Regions from separate parts of the Agrobacterium radiobacter genome, predicted to be linked through region 3. Evidence: riboswitches for the same ligand, from Rfam matches in the RefSeq annotation. Region 3 holds a riboswitch; each other region holds the start of a gene.
What was found. A riboswitch is a leader RNA that binds a small molecule or an ion and turns the genes downstream of it on or off. The one in region 3 is predicted to bind cobalamin.
Positions count from the first base shown of each region.

Region 1 (3,204 bases), on a different contig from region 3:
CACCGGGATACCGAGTGAAGCGGCGGCTTGACCGCCGAAGGCAAAGGCATCCAGCGCCCGGGCATACCAGAGACACACAGCAAGACCCGCAAGGCTGACCGGCAGCGCCAGCCAGACATCCGGCCAGCGCACGCCCGAGAGGTTGCCGAGCAGCCAGAACATAATGCCGCGCGCCTGTTCCGCATTGGCGGATTTGGTGACGATGAAAGAGGTCATGGCGTTGAACAGCTGCGACCCGGCCACCCCCGCCAGAATGATGGCGCTGTTGCCATGTCCCGCCCGCACCGCGAGAAGGCTGACCAGAGAAAAGGCCACAAAAGCACCGATGAGCGCGCCGGCCGGCATCGTCAGGAAACCCGCGCCAAAACCCAGAAGCGCGACAGCGACGGCACCGGTGGAGGCGCCGGCGGAAATGCCGAGAATATAGGGATCGGCAAGCGGGTTGCGCAGAAGCGATTGCAGCACCGCCCCGGCGAGCGCCAGCGAAGCCCCGCAGCAGGCGGCGACAACGGCGCGGCTGAGGCGATAACTCCAGACAATGCCCTCATCCAGCGGCTCCAACGGATAACCCGCATGGAAGACACGGTTGGCGATAGTTTTCGCCACGACGTCAAAAGGAATGGCGGTCTCGCCGATGGCCGCTCCAGCCATCAGCGCGACGAGCAGCAGGGCGAGCGCGGCGAAAGCCAGTCCCACCCTGCCGAAATGGACGGAAAGACCGTTCACTTGGCGAGGCCGGCAGCCGAAATCGCTTCAGCCAGCGTTTCGATGCCTTCAATGGTGCGAATGGTCGGGTTCATCGCCTGCGCATCCATCTCGAAGACATGACCTTCCTTGACGGCGGGCATGATGCTGGCCACGGGATCGCTGGCGAGGAACTTCAGCTTGACGGCGACATCGTCAGCCGGGAAGCGACGGCGGTCCATCTTGCCGGCGACGATGACGGAGGGATTTGCCTTGGCGATGGTTTCCCAGCCGACGGTCGGCCATTCCTCATCGCTTTCGATGACATTCTTTAAGCCCAGCGCGGACATGATGTAACCGGGCGCGCCGTTGCGGCCAGCCACATAGGGGTCGATATCCAGCTCGGCGCTGGAGAACCAGAAGACGGCCGAAAGCTTGCCATTTGCCAAGGCGATCTTGGCGCGGGCGGCTTCCTCACGCTTTTTCAGGTCGGCAACGACTTCCTCGCCGCGATCCTGCACGTTGAAGATTTTGGCGAGATCGCGGATTTCCTGATAGATCAGATCCATGGTGAAGCCGGTGTTGCGCACGCCGTCGCCACCGCCGGAATTATCCTTGCCGATGCAATCGGCAGGCGAGGTATAGACGGGAATGCCGAGTTCGGCGAATTGCGCCGGCGTTCCGACGACGCCTTCAGGGCCGATCTGCCACTGGAACTGGGTCGTTACGAGGTCGGGTCTCTTGCCGACAACCGCCTCAAAGCTCGGATCATTATCGGCCAGTCGCTCGACCTTGGCATTGGCCTCCTCGTAGCCCTTCAGAACCGGGCCGATCCACAGCGCCGTGCCGACCACCTTGTCAGCAACCCCGAGCAGATAAAGAACCTCGGTCGTGCTCTGGCCGACGGATACGGTGCGGGCGGGAGCCTGTTTGAAGGTGATCTCCTGACCGCAGCTGTTGATCGTCAGGGGGTAAGTGGTTTCGGCAGCGTTAGCGTTGGCAAGAGGCAAAACCGCAAACGCGGCGGCCAGAAAGCCGGCATGGACCGGCAGGCGTCTAGAATGAAACATGTGTTCTCCAGTCGAAAGTAAAACTTATTCCAGAGCAGCAGGCGTCAGAACGCGCAGCAACAGCGGGACGTCTTGTACGGAGAACGACGACGGGACGCAAACCAAATGTTATGAAATAACATTACAATCTCCTCCTCCGGGCTTCCCCGCCCGTAACGATGGTTCATATTTTGACGGCAGGTCTCCTGGCTCACGGATTTGCGTCACTCATCTGCCTTCCCGCATTCCAGAGAATACAGTGGCATGACGCCTTGAAGCGTCACTGGGATGAACGACAATCCGCTTACAGTTGCGGGGGCAGCCACGGCATTGGGCGAAAAAGATCGCCCGCACCATGTTCCCTATTAATCCCTTCGCCTTTCGGCTGCAGGAACCGTCGCTTTCTCACATAAGGGGCAACGGGCGGGGCGTCAATTGCGATAGTGCCGCACCTCAGCACAAAGACGGGCCAGCCAGGGCGAAAATCATTGCGGAACCAGAGCCAGCCGGTTGCGGCACGTTTTTCGACATGGTGGTAAGCGTTTCGATCACCACCAGGCCGGATTGCGTCAGAAAGTCGGTCAGAAGACCACTGTCACGCACGGCATCGAGACGGACGAGCTGATCGTCCAGATCGGAAAAATGCCGCCTGACCAGCGCAATGGCCTGCGTTTCCTCACCCGCAACGACCGGGCCGACAATATGGCCCCGTCCCGCTGCGCGCCGCAATGCAAAGGCCACGAGACGATCCGCCTCGAACAGGCCATAACCCTTATTTTCCCGCAGGAGACGCTGCAGGACGCGCTGGCGCGAGACACCGAAAGCCGCCTGATCCAGATCCGCAACAGCGGACAAATGGTCCCCCGAAAGCGGCTCGATCCTCTGTTTTCTTCCGAGCGTCGGCATCTCGGCAGGGCAGCGCGCCCTGCCACGAAGGAGATGTACTTTTTCCGCATCTCCGGCAAAACCCAGCCGGGCAAAAAGCCGCCGTGACGCTTCCGTAGCGTTCAGCCGCAGTGCAGCGTCAGGGTAATCTGCCATGAGTTGCCGCACCAACCATGGTGCGACGCCCTGTCCCTGCAAACGGGGGGAAACGATGACCATGCCGACCGTTGCGAAACCTTCATCATAAGGAAACAGCATGGCGGTTGCGACAACGCGGTCGATTTCGTCAAGCGCGGCAAGGCCGATGCCACATTGACGCAGGAAACACCATTCATTCGCGTGGTATCGCCATCCGACAGCCATGGAGAGGGCATGCAGATGATCGGCCTCCACATCGGCGATATCCACGGTTCGCAACTCGAAACTATCGACCTTGAGCAGCTCCATGACAAACGGCTCTCATTCCCTCCGGCGCGGAACCTTGATCCCGGCAGCCCAGCCCACGACATCCGAAGATAACCAGCCTTGCCGGCAGGAATTTTCCGAAAGCGCTGGAAAGACACAACAATCTACCGAAAACACCCCT
Region 1 covers NZ_JBEGHX010000002.1:544,296-547,499, forward strand. The annotation lists gene MRBLRC7O_RS16400 (FecCD family ABC transporter permease) at 1-726, opposite strand, end outside; gene MRBLRC7O_RS16405 (ABC transporter substrate-binding protein) at 723-1,754, opposite strand; cobalamin riboswitch at 1,913-2,147, opposite strand; gene MRBLRC7O_RS16410 (GNAT family N-acetyltransferase) at 2,187-3,065, opposite strand.
Region 1: linked by a shared signal. The riboswitch ahead of MRBLRC7O_RS16405 (ABC transporter substrate-binding protein) and the one ahead of bluB (5,6-dimethylbenzimidazole synthase) in region 3 are both predicted to bind cobalamin.

Region 2 (3,204 bases), on a different contig from region 3:
AATCCTCAATTCCCGTCACCAGCGCCGCCGTTTCGGCTTTCCACTGCGGCCGGTCTGGGCGGAATATTTCCTGGTGGCACTCGGCTGCTTCGTCGTCATCGGTTTTGTGGCTGTCGTCAACAGCTATCCCTGGCCGATCAACATCGCCCGCAATTATGCCGATGCCAATGGCATCACCTGGCCGGACGGCGGCCTGTTCATTCCGCACGGCATCGCCATTCCGGTGCTGATAGCGCTCGCCGTTGGTGCAGTGATGACCTTCATCGCCACGCGGCTGCGCTTCGGACGTTATGTATTCGCCATCGGCGGTAACCCGGAAGCAGCCGAACTCGCCGGCATCAAGACCCGCTGGGTCACGGTGAAGATATTCACGCTGATGGGTGTTCTGTGCGCCATCGCAGCGGCGATTTCGACAGCCCGCCTCAACGCGGCAACCAACGCCCAGGGTGAACTGGACGAACTTTATACGATCGCGGCGGCGGTCATTGGCGGCACCTCGCTCGCCGGCGGCGTCGGCACCATAGCGGGCGCGATGCTCGGCGCGCTCGTCATGCAATCGCTGCAATCCGGCATGGTGCTGGTGGGCATCGACACGCCCTTCCAGCGCATCGTCGTCGGTGTGGTTCTGGTCGTCGCCGTCTGGCTCGACACCATCTACCGCGCCCGCGCCAAGTAAGAACCGAGGAGAATCCCAATGACGGAACAAGTCACGCCCCTCGTGGAAATGCGCAATATTTCCATTTCCTTCGGCGGTATCCATGCGGTGGAAAACGCCTCAGTCGATCTTTTCCCCGGTGAGGTGGTCGCCCTTCTCGGCCACAATGGCGCGGGCAAATCGACGCTCATCAAGATATTGTCCGGCGCCTACCGGCGGGATGAGGGCGAAATCCTCATCAATGGCGAGGATGCGGATATCCGCAATCCCCGCGACGCCAAGAAATACGGCATTGAAACCATCTACCAGACGCTGGCGGTGGCGGATAATGTCGATGCGGCGGCCAATCTTTATCTCGGCCGCGAGCTGAAGACGAAATGGGGCACGCTTGATGATGTCGCCATGGAGGCTTCGGCCCGCGAGGTGATGGGACGTCTCAACCCCAATTTCCGGCGGTTCAAGGAGCCGGTGAAGGCACTGTCCGGCGGCCAGCGGCAGTCCGTCGCCATCGCCCGCGCCATTCTATTCGATGCCCGCATCCTCATCATGGACGAACCGACGGCGGCGCTCGGGCCGCAGGAAACCGCGCAGGTCGGTGATCTCGTCAAGGAGCTGAAACGGCAGGGCATCGGCATCTTCCTCATCAGCCACGATATCCATGACGTCTTCGACTTGGCGGACAGGGTATTCGTGATGAAGAACGGCAAGGTGGTCGGCCATGCCCGCACGGAAGATGTGACGAAGGACGAGGTTCTCGGCATGATCATTCTGGGCAAGGTGCCGTCTGGCGCTGTTGCGGGCCCGGGCGCGGTCGTCTCCTGATACCTGCCTTTAAATGAAATAAAGATATAAAGATTTCTTTATGTCTATTGACATTGTGACGCCCGTAGTGAGAAATGCGGGTGTCATGGTTCTCCGGGCCTGATTATTTCAATCCCGGAGCTAAGAGGGAATCCGGTGCGCCGACGATCGGCAAGACCGGAGCTGCCCCCGCAACTGTAAGCGGCGAGCCTTTGTCCAAGACGTCACTGGGGTGAACTCCGGGAAGACGGACAAAGGCGGCGACCCGTAAGCCAGGAGACCTGCCAGGACAAAATAACGTCCACGGGCGGGGTGTCCCGGTGGTTGCTGCAATGGTTCGGCAAGCCGGACCTGCACGCGTCCGCTTTACCCATGCCCCCACAACCAAATGGGGTATGACAATGTCAGACAAGACCATTCCAGTCGCATCGCTCGGTTTCCCGAGGATCGGCCGTCATCGCGAATTGAAGTTCGCGCTTGAAGGCTTCTGGTCCGGAAAGATTTCCGAAACGGAACTTCTCGAAACCGCCGCCAGGCTGCGCGCCGAAAACTGGGTGCTTCAGCAGGAGAAGGGGATTAGCCACATCCCCTCCAATGATTTTTCTCTCTACGATCATGTCCTCGATACGGCCGTGATGGTGGGCGCCGTTCCATCCCTCTATGGATGGGCGGGTGGAGATGTTTCCCTCTCGACCTATTTCGCCATGGCGCGCGGCAGCCAGAGCGAGGGGCATGCAGGCTGCGGCCATGTGCATGAAGGGCATTCGCATCATGGTCATGGCGTTCCGGCGCTGGAAATGACCAAATGGTTCGACACCAACTATCATTACATGGTGCCGGAGGTCTCCGAGGATCAGCATTTCGAACTGACCTCGCAAAAGCCGGTGGACCACTTCCTTGAGGCGAAGGCGCTCGGCATCCATACGCGTCCGGTCATTCTCGGTCCGGTCACGTTCCTGAAGCTTGCCAAGGCGCGTGAAGCTGCTTTCAAGCCGCTTGATCTGCTGGCGAGGCTGCTGCCTGTCTATGAAGAGCTGCTGCGCCGCCTGCACGCGGCAGGCGCAGACTGGGTGCAGATCGACGAGCCGGTCGCCGTGCTGGACCTTTCCGAGGGGGAGCGTCATGCGCTGGTTGTGGCCTATCAGGCTTTGTCCAGGGCCGCGCCGGATCTGAAGATCCTGCTCGCCACCTATTTCGGTGGGCTTGAGGACAATCTCGAAACCGTCACCGCGCTGCCGGTTGCCGGCCTTCATGTCGATCTGCTGCGAGCACCCACTGCGTTGGAGGCGGTGTTGAAGGCGCTGCCGGAAAATCGCGTTCTGTCGCTGGGCGTCATCGATGGCCGCAACATCTGGCGTGCTGATCTCGCCGCAATCGTCACCCGATTGGAACCCATCATCGCGTCACGCGGTGCGGCGGCGTTTCAGATTGCGCCGTCCTGCTCGCTGCTGCATGTTCCGGTCGATTTGGAACTGGAAACCGGCCTCGATGCCGATCTGAAAAGCTGGCTTTCCTTTGCCAGCCAGAAGCTCGACGAGATTGCCACGCTTGGCAAGGCTCTCGGTGAGGGCAAGGCCGCTGTAACCCCGGAACTGGAGGCTGCCTCGAAGGCGGTTGCCGCACGCCCATCCTCGCCTAAGGTAACGGATGCCGCCGTGCAAAAGCGTATCGCGACGATCGGCGATGCCGACAGGAAGCGGCTAAGCCCGTTTGCCGAGCGCCAGAAGCTGCAGTCGCAAGCCATTGCG
Region 2 covers NZ_JBEGHX010000002.1:736,275-739,478, reverse strand. The annotation lists gene MRBLRC7O_RS17280 (sugar ABC transporter permease) at 1-676, shown strand, start outside; gene MRBLRC7O_RS17275 (ATP-binding cassette domain-containing protein) at 695-1,477, shown strand; cobalamin riboswitch at 1,547-1,759, shown strand; gene metE (5-methyltetrahydropteroyltriglutamate--homocysteine S-methyltransferase) at 1,858-3,204, shown strand, end outside.
Region 2: linked by a shared signal. The riboswitch ahead of metE (5-methyltetrahydropteroyltriglutamate--homocysteine S-methyltransferase) and the one ahead of bluB (5,6-dimethylbenzimidazole synthase) in region 3 are both predicted to bind cobalamin.

Region 3 (3,204 bases):
TGAATTTGCAGGACGGTGCCTGCCGCCCTAGGATCATAATCAGGGCCATGGCGGATGCAAACGGAATGTCTGCATTGCCCAGCGCTTTGAACGAGAACACGGACACGCCCCGGGAGGCAGAATGCGCAGCTCCATCGAAATCTTCAACATCCGCACCCGGCAGATGCGGGTGGTGTGGCAGACGCCTGATCTCTTTGAAGCGCCGAACTGGTCACCGGATGGAAAATATCTGCTGTTGAATTGCGAAGGCCTGCTTTATCGCCTGTCTCTTTCCGGTGATATTGCGCCGGAAAAGGTCGATACCGGCTTTGCCACGCTGTGCAACAACGATCACGGCATTTCGCCTGACGGGTCACTCTACGCCATTTCCGACAAGGTGGAATTCGGCAAGAGCGCCATCTATCTCATGGCCTCCGTGGGCGGCGCGCCACGGCTGATGACGAAAAACCTTCCCTCCTACTGGCATGGCTGGTCGCCGGACGGGAAGAGCTTCGCCTATTGCGGCATTCGCGATCAGGTCTTCGATATCTACTCCATGGATATAGAAAGCGGCGTCGAGACGCGGTTGACCCATGGCGAAGGTCGCAATGACGGGCCGGATTATTCGCCTGACGGTGCGTGGATCTATTTCAATTCCAGCCGCACCGGATTGATGCAGATCTGGCGCGTGCGGGTGGATGGCTCTGCCGTCGAGCGCATCACCGACAGCCCCTATGGCGACTGGTTTCCGCACCCGTCTCCGAAGGGAGACAAGGTGGTGTTCATCTCCTATGACGGCGACGTTTTCGACCATCCGCGCGATCTTGATGTGCGGGTGCGGCTGATGGGTATGGATGGTGGTAATGCCGAGACGCTGTTTGAGCTTTTCGGCGGGCAGGGAACGATGAACTCGCCCAACTGGTCACCGGATGGGGATGAGTTCGCCTATGTCAGGTATTTCCCGGTGTAATGGGGGAGGCAGGCCACATTGCCGCACCACCGGCAGAATACTTGCATTCGCAAACTGTTTTGCCCATAGCTTCCTTTGTCAGGTGCCCGCCCTTGCGACGGGAGAATCGGGAATCCGGTGAAAGACCGGAACGTGCCCAGCGCTGTGAGGCGGACGCTCTTTTTTAGAAGCCACTGAAGCAATTCGGGAAGGCGAAAAGGGCGGATGAAGCCAAGTCAGAAGACCGGCCTGACGGGATAGACCGAACCGCGCGGACGGCGGCAGGTTGTTGTCGAGGTGGGGTGTATGTTTGCGCCCGGCCTTCGCATTGTTGGGGATAAACGATGCCAGCCGATCCGTCCGTGAGCAATCCGCCCGGCGCCAGTTCTTTCGATCATGCGCTGTCACCCGCCCGCCCGTTTTCCGGTGAGGAGCGCGAGGCGATTTACCGCGCCATTGAAACCCGTCGTGACGTGCGCGATCAGTTCCTGTCCGATCCGCTGCCGGATGATCTGGTGGAGCGTCTCCTGAAGGCGGCCCATTCGGCACCCTCGGTCGGTTTCATGCAGCCGTGGAATTTTACCCTCATCACCGATGGCGCGATCCGTCAGGCGGCCTTTGTGGCCTTCAGCCGCGCCAATGAGGAGGCGGCGGCGATGTTCGAGGGCGAGCAGCAGGCTCTCTACCGGAGCTTGAAACTTGAAGGCATCCGCAAGGCCCCGCTCAGCATCTGCGTCACCTGCGATCCCACGCGCGGCGGCAAGGTGGTGCTGGGCCGCACCCATAATCCGCGCACGGATGTCTATTCCACCGTCTGCGCCATCCAGAATCTCTGGCTCGCAGCCCGCGCCGAAGGCATCGGCGTCGGCTGGGTCAGCATTTTCCACGATAGCGACATTCGCACCATTCTCGGTATTCCCGACCACATCGAAATCGTCGCCTGGCTCTGCGTCGGCCGTGTCGATGCGCTCTATACCGAGCCGGAACTGGCGGTGAAAGGCTGGCGGCAGCGCGTGCCGTTGGAGGAGCTTGTGTTCCGCAACCGCTGGGGCGGGGTGTAAGGCAGATAAAAGTTCCGCGAGGGAAGCGGGGCGTTGCTGCTTGTTCTTATCCCCGGCGGGGAGAAGATGGCCCGAAGGGTCAGATGAGGGGGCAAGCTCTCAGCATATCTCTACCGTAGCCCTCTCATCCCGCTGCCGCGGACTGAAGAAACAAGCGGCGTCCGCTCGCTCCACGACGGCTTCACTGCTGCGGCTGTATACCCTTCAATGCCGGGTTCTTCAGGTCGATCCGGCCTGTCTGGTCCGGCAGAAATTTGGGGCCGATGATGCGCACTTTCGTATCGTTCGGGTCATAGTCGCGTTCGGGAACGGGTTGTTCCGGCGGCTTGGCGGCCTGCTGCTGCTCGGCGGGTTTGGGGGCGGCCTTGTCACCTTGCGGTGAGGGGATTTTCGTGATGCCGGAATAGGGTGTTTCGGATTCCGGCCGGGCGGCTTCTTCCTGCTTCTGCATTTCTTCGTGATAGGCGGCCATGTTACAGGCGCAGCCCGGCACTTTTGCCGGGGCGTTCCTGTAGGCGAAGGCGGTCGGCAGGTCCCTGTAGGGTTTTCCGGTTTCCGCAGACACCATGTCGGCGGTTTCCTGATCCGTCATGGAGTGGAAATAAAGTTCCGTCTCCGTCCCCGGACACATTTTCTGGCATTGCTCGGCCTGGGCGCGGAAATCGAGCGGCGAGGCATTGGAAGCGATGGGGAAGAACGAGCCGTCGCAGGTGCGCACGCACAGTGTACGAAGCCCGCCTTCGGCGGCGGCGTTGGGGTAGGGGGAAAGCCCCGCCTGTCCCGGCTCACCGCCATTCTGCCGGAAGGCGTCGGGGTAACGCGTCACATCGGAAGGCGGCGGCAACTGTGCTTCCGTCTGCGGCGCGGTGCTGCAGCCATTGGCATCGAGGGCGGCGAGGATACGCTGGCGCCTGATATCGCCATCGTTGTCACGCGCGGCCGCCATGGCATCGTCGCGATCACGGATGATGGCGTCGCGTTCGCTTTCCGCTTCCGCCAGTGCATCGCCGATCTCGGCGCAGACACCGGCATTGGGATTGCCGTAGACGATGACGCTGCCAGACGAGCAGCCATAGCCGCGCAGGTCGTTCCTGATCTTGCGAATGACGATGTTCTGGCGGGCGAGCGCATTGGCGTAACGCCGCACCTCGGCCGTATTGCCGATGACGCGTGGCGGCTCGCGCAACTGCGCATAAAGCGTATCGCAGACCTGAT
Region 3 covers NZ_JBEGHX010000001.1:1,302,730-1,305,933, reverse strand. The annotation lists gene MRBLRC7O_RS06600 (TolB family protein) at 122-949, shown strand; cobalamin riboswitch at 1,013-1,195, shown strand; gene bluB (5,6-dimethylbenzimidazole synthase) at 1,273-1,989, shown strand; gene MRBLRC7O_RS06590 (DUF2865 domain-containing protein) at 2,171-3,204, opposite strand, start outside.

Region 4 (3,204 bases), 1.3 Mb from region 3:
ATTGTCCATAGCTGACAATATGTTTCTCGGCCGTGAAATCCGCAAGCCCGGCATTCAGGGCAGCCTGTTCCGGGCGCTCGACCGCCCGGCCATGGAAAAATTCGCCCGCGAAAAACTGTCGGAACTCGGCCTGATGACGATCCAGAACATCAATCAGGCGGTGGAAACCCTCTCCGGCGGTCAGCGCCAGGGCGTGGCGGTGGCGCGTGCGGCAGCCTTTGGCTCCAAGGTCGTCATCCTCGACGAGCCGACGGCGGCACTCGGCGTCAAGGAAAGCCGTCGCGTTCTCGAGCTTATTCTGGATGTGCGCTCCCGCGGTCTGCCGATTGTCCTGATCTCGCATAACATGCCGCATGTTTTCGAGGTTGCGGATCGCATCCATATCCACCGGCTCGGTAAGCGCCTGTGCGTCATCAATCCGAAGGACTATTCCATGTCCGACGCCGTCGCCTTCATGACCGGCGCCAAGGAAGCGCCGAAGGAAACGCTTGCCGCATGACGCTGAAGCTTGAGACGATCGTCGAAGACGTTCTTCGGCGGGCAGAGGGTCAATCCCGTTTCATCATAGCCATTGCCGGTCCCCCTGGGGCCGGCAAATCCACGCTGGCGGATGCTCTTTGCGAGGCCTTGTGCGCGCGAGGCGAAACGGCTGCCGTCCTGCCCATGGATGGCTTCCATATGGACAATGGCATTCTTGAGGAACGGGGCCTGCTGCCGCGAAAAGGCGCACCTGAAACTTTCGATGTGCGCGGCTTCCTTGATATCGTGTCCGCTGTCCGCAAGGGCGGGCAGGAGGTGCTTGTTCCGGTTTTCGACCGCTCCCGGGAGATTGCCATTGCGTCCGCCCGGGCGATCGCGCCGGAAACACGCCTTATCCTTGCCGAAGGCAACTATCTGCTGCTGAACGAAGCGCCCTGGACAAACCTCTCCGAGAGCTTTGACCTCACCATCTTCGTGGGCCCGTCCGTCGCCGTGCTGGAAGAGAGGCTGCGGAACAGATGGCAGGGTTATGGTCTCGATGCCGCTCAGATCCATGCCAAGCTTTTCGTAAACGATCTTCCCAACGGAAAAAGGGTGATCGAAAACGCCCGTCCAGCCGATATTCACATCGATATCTGGGAATAGATTAACGCTTTCCAGTTCTTTACCGGCAAAGCGCGTTTGCCGTTAAGCCTTTGTTGACCATGTGTTGAATCTTTTTGATCCACAGGGTGGGGCTTTTGTGTGTCTATTCATTGACGTGAAAATTTCCTCATATACTATATGTGGTGTTCAAGGTTCTTCCGATTCGCAAGGGTTGGGAGCTAAGACGGGAATTCGGTGCGTAACGCCATCATGGCGGAACAAGGCCGAAACTGCCCCCGCAACTGTAAGCGGCGAGCATCGTTCCGATTTGGGTCACTGGAGCCAAAAGCTCCGGGAAGGCCGGAATAGATGTTGTGACCCGCAAGTCAGGAGACCTGCCTTGAGCGCAAACGTCCACGGGCGGGGTGTCCGGAGGAAGGTGTTGACGCAAATGATTTGCGTGCGCCCTTTTCTGCCCCCTCCAGAACAAGCTTCGGGGTGAAGTCATGCCAGTGCATTTCTTTAAGTTGCTGCGCTCGTCGGCGTAGAGAGTGATTTTGTGCGGCTTGCAGCATTTTGGGAAAACCGGAGCCCGGTTTCCATCCGAAAATGCGAAGAGTTGCTTGGGCTACGCGCCTCACCTGAATGACAGATCCACCGCCACCCGATTGCGATTGTAATCGGCAATGTTGAGCCGTGTCCGAAATCGGCTTCGAGAGAGGAAATCATGACCGTCACCGTTTACAGCAAACCCGCCTGCGTCCAGTGCACCGCCACCTATCGTGCGCTCGACCGCATTGGTGTTCCCTATGAGATCATCGATATCTCCGAAGATGCGGATGCGCTCGATCACGTCCGGGGTCTTGGTTACATGCAGGTTCCCGTGGTCGTCGCCGGCGAACGCCATTGGGCGGGTTTCCGGCCGGATATGATCGGCTCGATCAGCTGAGGCGGTAAGGTGATGGGCCTGATCGTCTATTATTCCAGCCGCTCTGAAAACACCCATCGTTTCCTTCTGAAACTGGGGCGGCGTTTGTTTCGCCTGCCGCTCGGCGCTGAGGACGACGTGCCTCATGTGTCGGAACCCTATGTGCTGGTCACCCCCACCTATGGGGGCGGCGGCACCAAAGGGGCCGTGCCTAAGCCGGTCATCCGGTTTTTGAACGAGCCCTCCAACCGAAATCTCATTCGCGGCGTCATCGCGGCGGGAAACACGAATTTTGGCACCGCTTTCGCATCCGCCGGAGATATCGTCTCGCGCAAATGCGCGGTGCCGTTTCTCTATCGCTTCGAGCTTCTCGGCACGGAAGAAGACGTCGCCAACGTCAAACATGGATTGGAACGATTTTGGACACGCTGACCTCGAGCGCGCTGCGCAAGGACGCCAAACAGCCGGCAGCCGCAAGCCAGAAACCGCTTGATGCGGGGCTGGACTATCACGCGCTGAACGCGATGCTGAACCTTTACGACGAGAACGGGAAGATCCAGCTCGACAAGGATCGGCTGGCCGCCCGGCAATATTTCCTCCAGCACGTCAACCAGAACACGGTATTTTTCCATAACCTCAGGGAAAAGCTCGATTATCTGGTGACGGAGGGATATTACGAGCAGGAGGTGCTGGACCAGTATTCCTTCAATTTTGTTCGTGACCTCTATGACGAGGCCTATGCCCGGAAATTCCGTTTTCCGACCTTTCTCGGCGCCTTCAAATATTACACCTCCTATACGCTGAAGACCTTCGACGGAAAACGTTATCTGGAGCGTTATGAGGATCGCGTCTGCATGGTGGCGCTGGCCCTTGCGCGTGGTGATGAGCAACTTGCCCGCAATCTGGTCGATGAAATCATTTCAGGCCGCTTCCAGCCGGCCACCCCGACATTCCTCAATGCCGGCAAAAAGAGCCGCGGCGAGCTGGTCTCGTGTTTTCTGCTGCGGGTGGAAGACAATATGGAAAGCATCGGCCGCTCCATCAATTCGGCCTTGCAGCTTTCCAAGCGCGGCGGCGGCGTGGCGCTGTCCTTGACCAATATTCGCGAATTCGGAGCGCCGATCAAACAGATCGAAAACCAGTCCTCCGGCGTCATTCCTGTCATGAAGCTGCTGGAAGATTCTTTTTCATATGCCAACCAGCTTGGCGCA
Region 4 covers NZ_JBEGHX010000001.1:2,597,831-2,601,034, forward strand. The annotation lists gene MRBLRC7O_RS12750 (ATP-binding cassette domain-containing protein) at 1-499, shown strand, start outside; gene MRBLRC7O_RS12755 (nucleoside triphosphate hydrolase) at 496-1,125, shown strand; cobalamin riboswitch at 1,259-1,482, shown strand; gene nrdH (glutaredoxin-like protein NrdH) at 1,793-2,014, shown strand; gene nrdI (class Ib ribonucleoside-diphosphate reductase assembly flavoprotein NrdI) at 2,027-2,425, shown strand; gene nrdE (class 1b ribonucleoside-diphosphate reductase subunit alpha) at 2,413-3,204, shown strand, end outside.
Region 4: linked by a shared signal. The riboswitch ahead of nrdH (glutaredoxin-like protein NrdH) and the one ahead of bluB (5,6-dimethylbenzimidazole synthase) in region 3 are both predicted to bind cobalamin.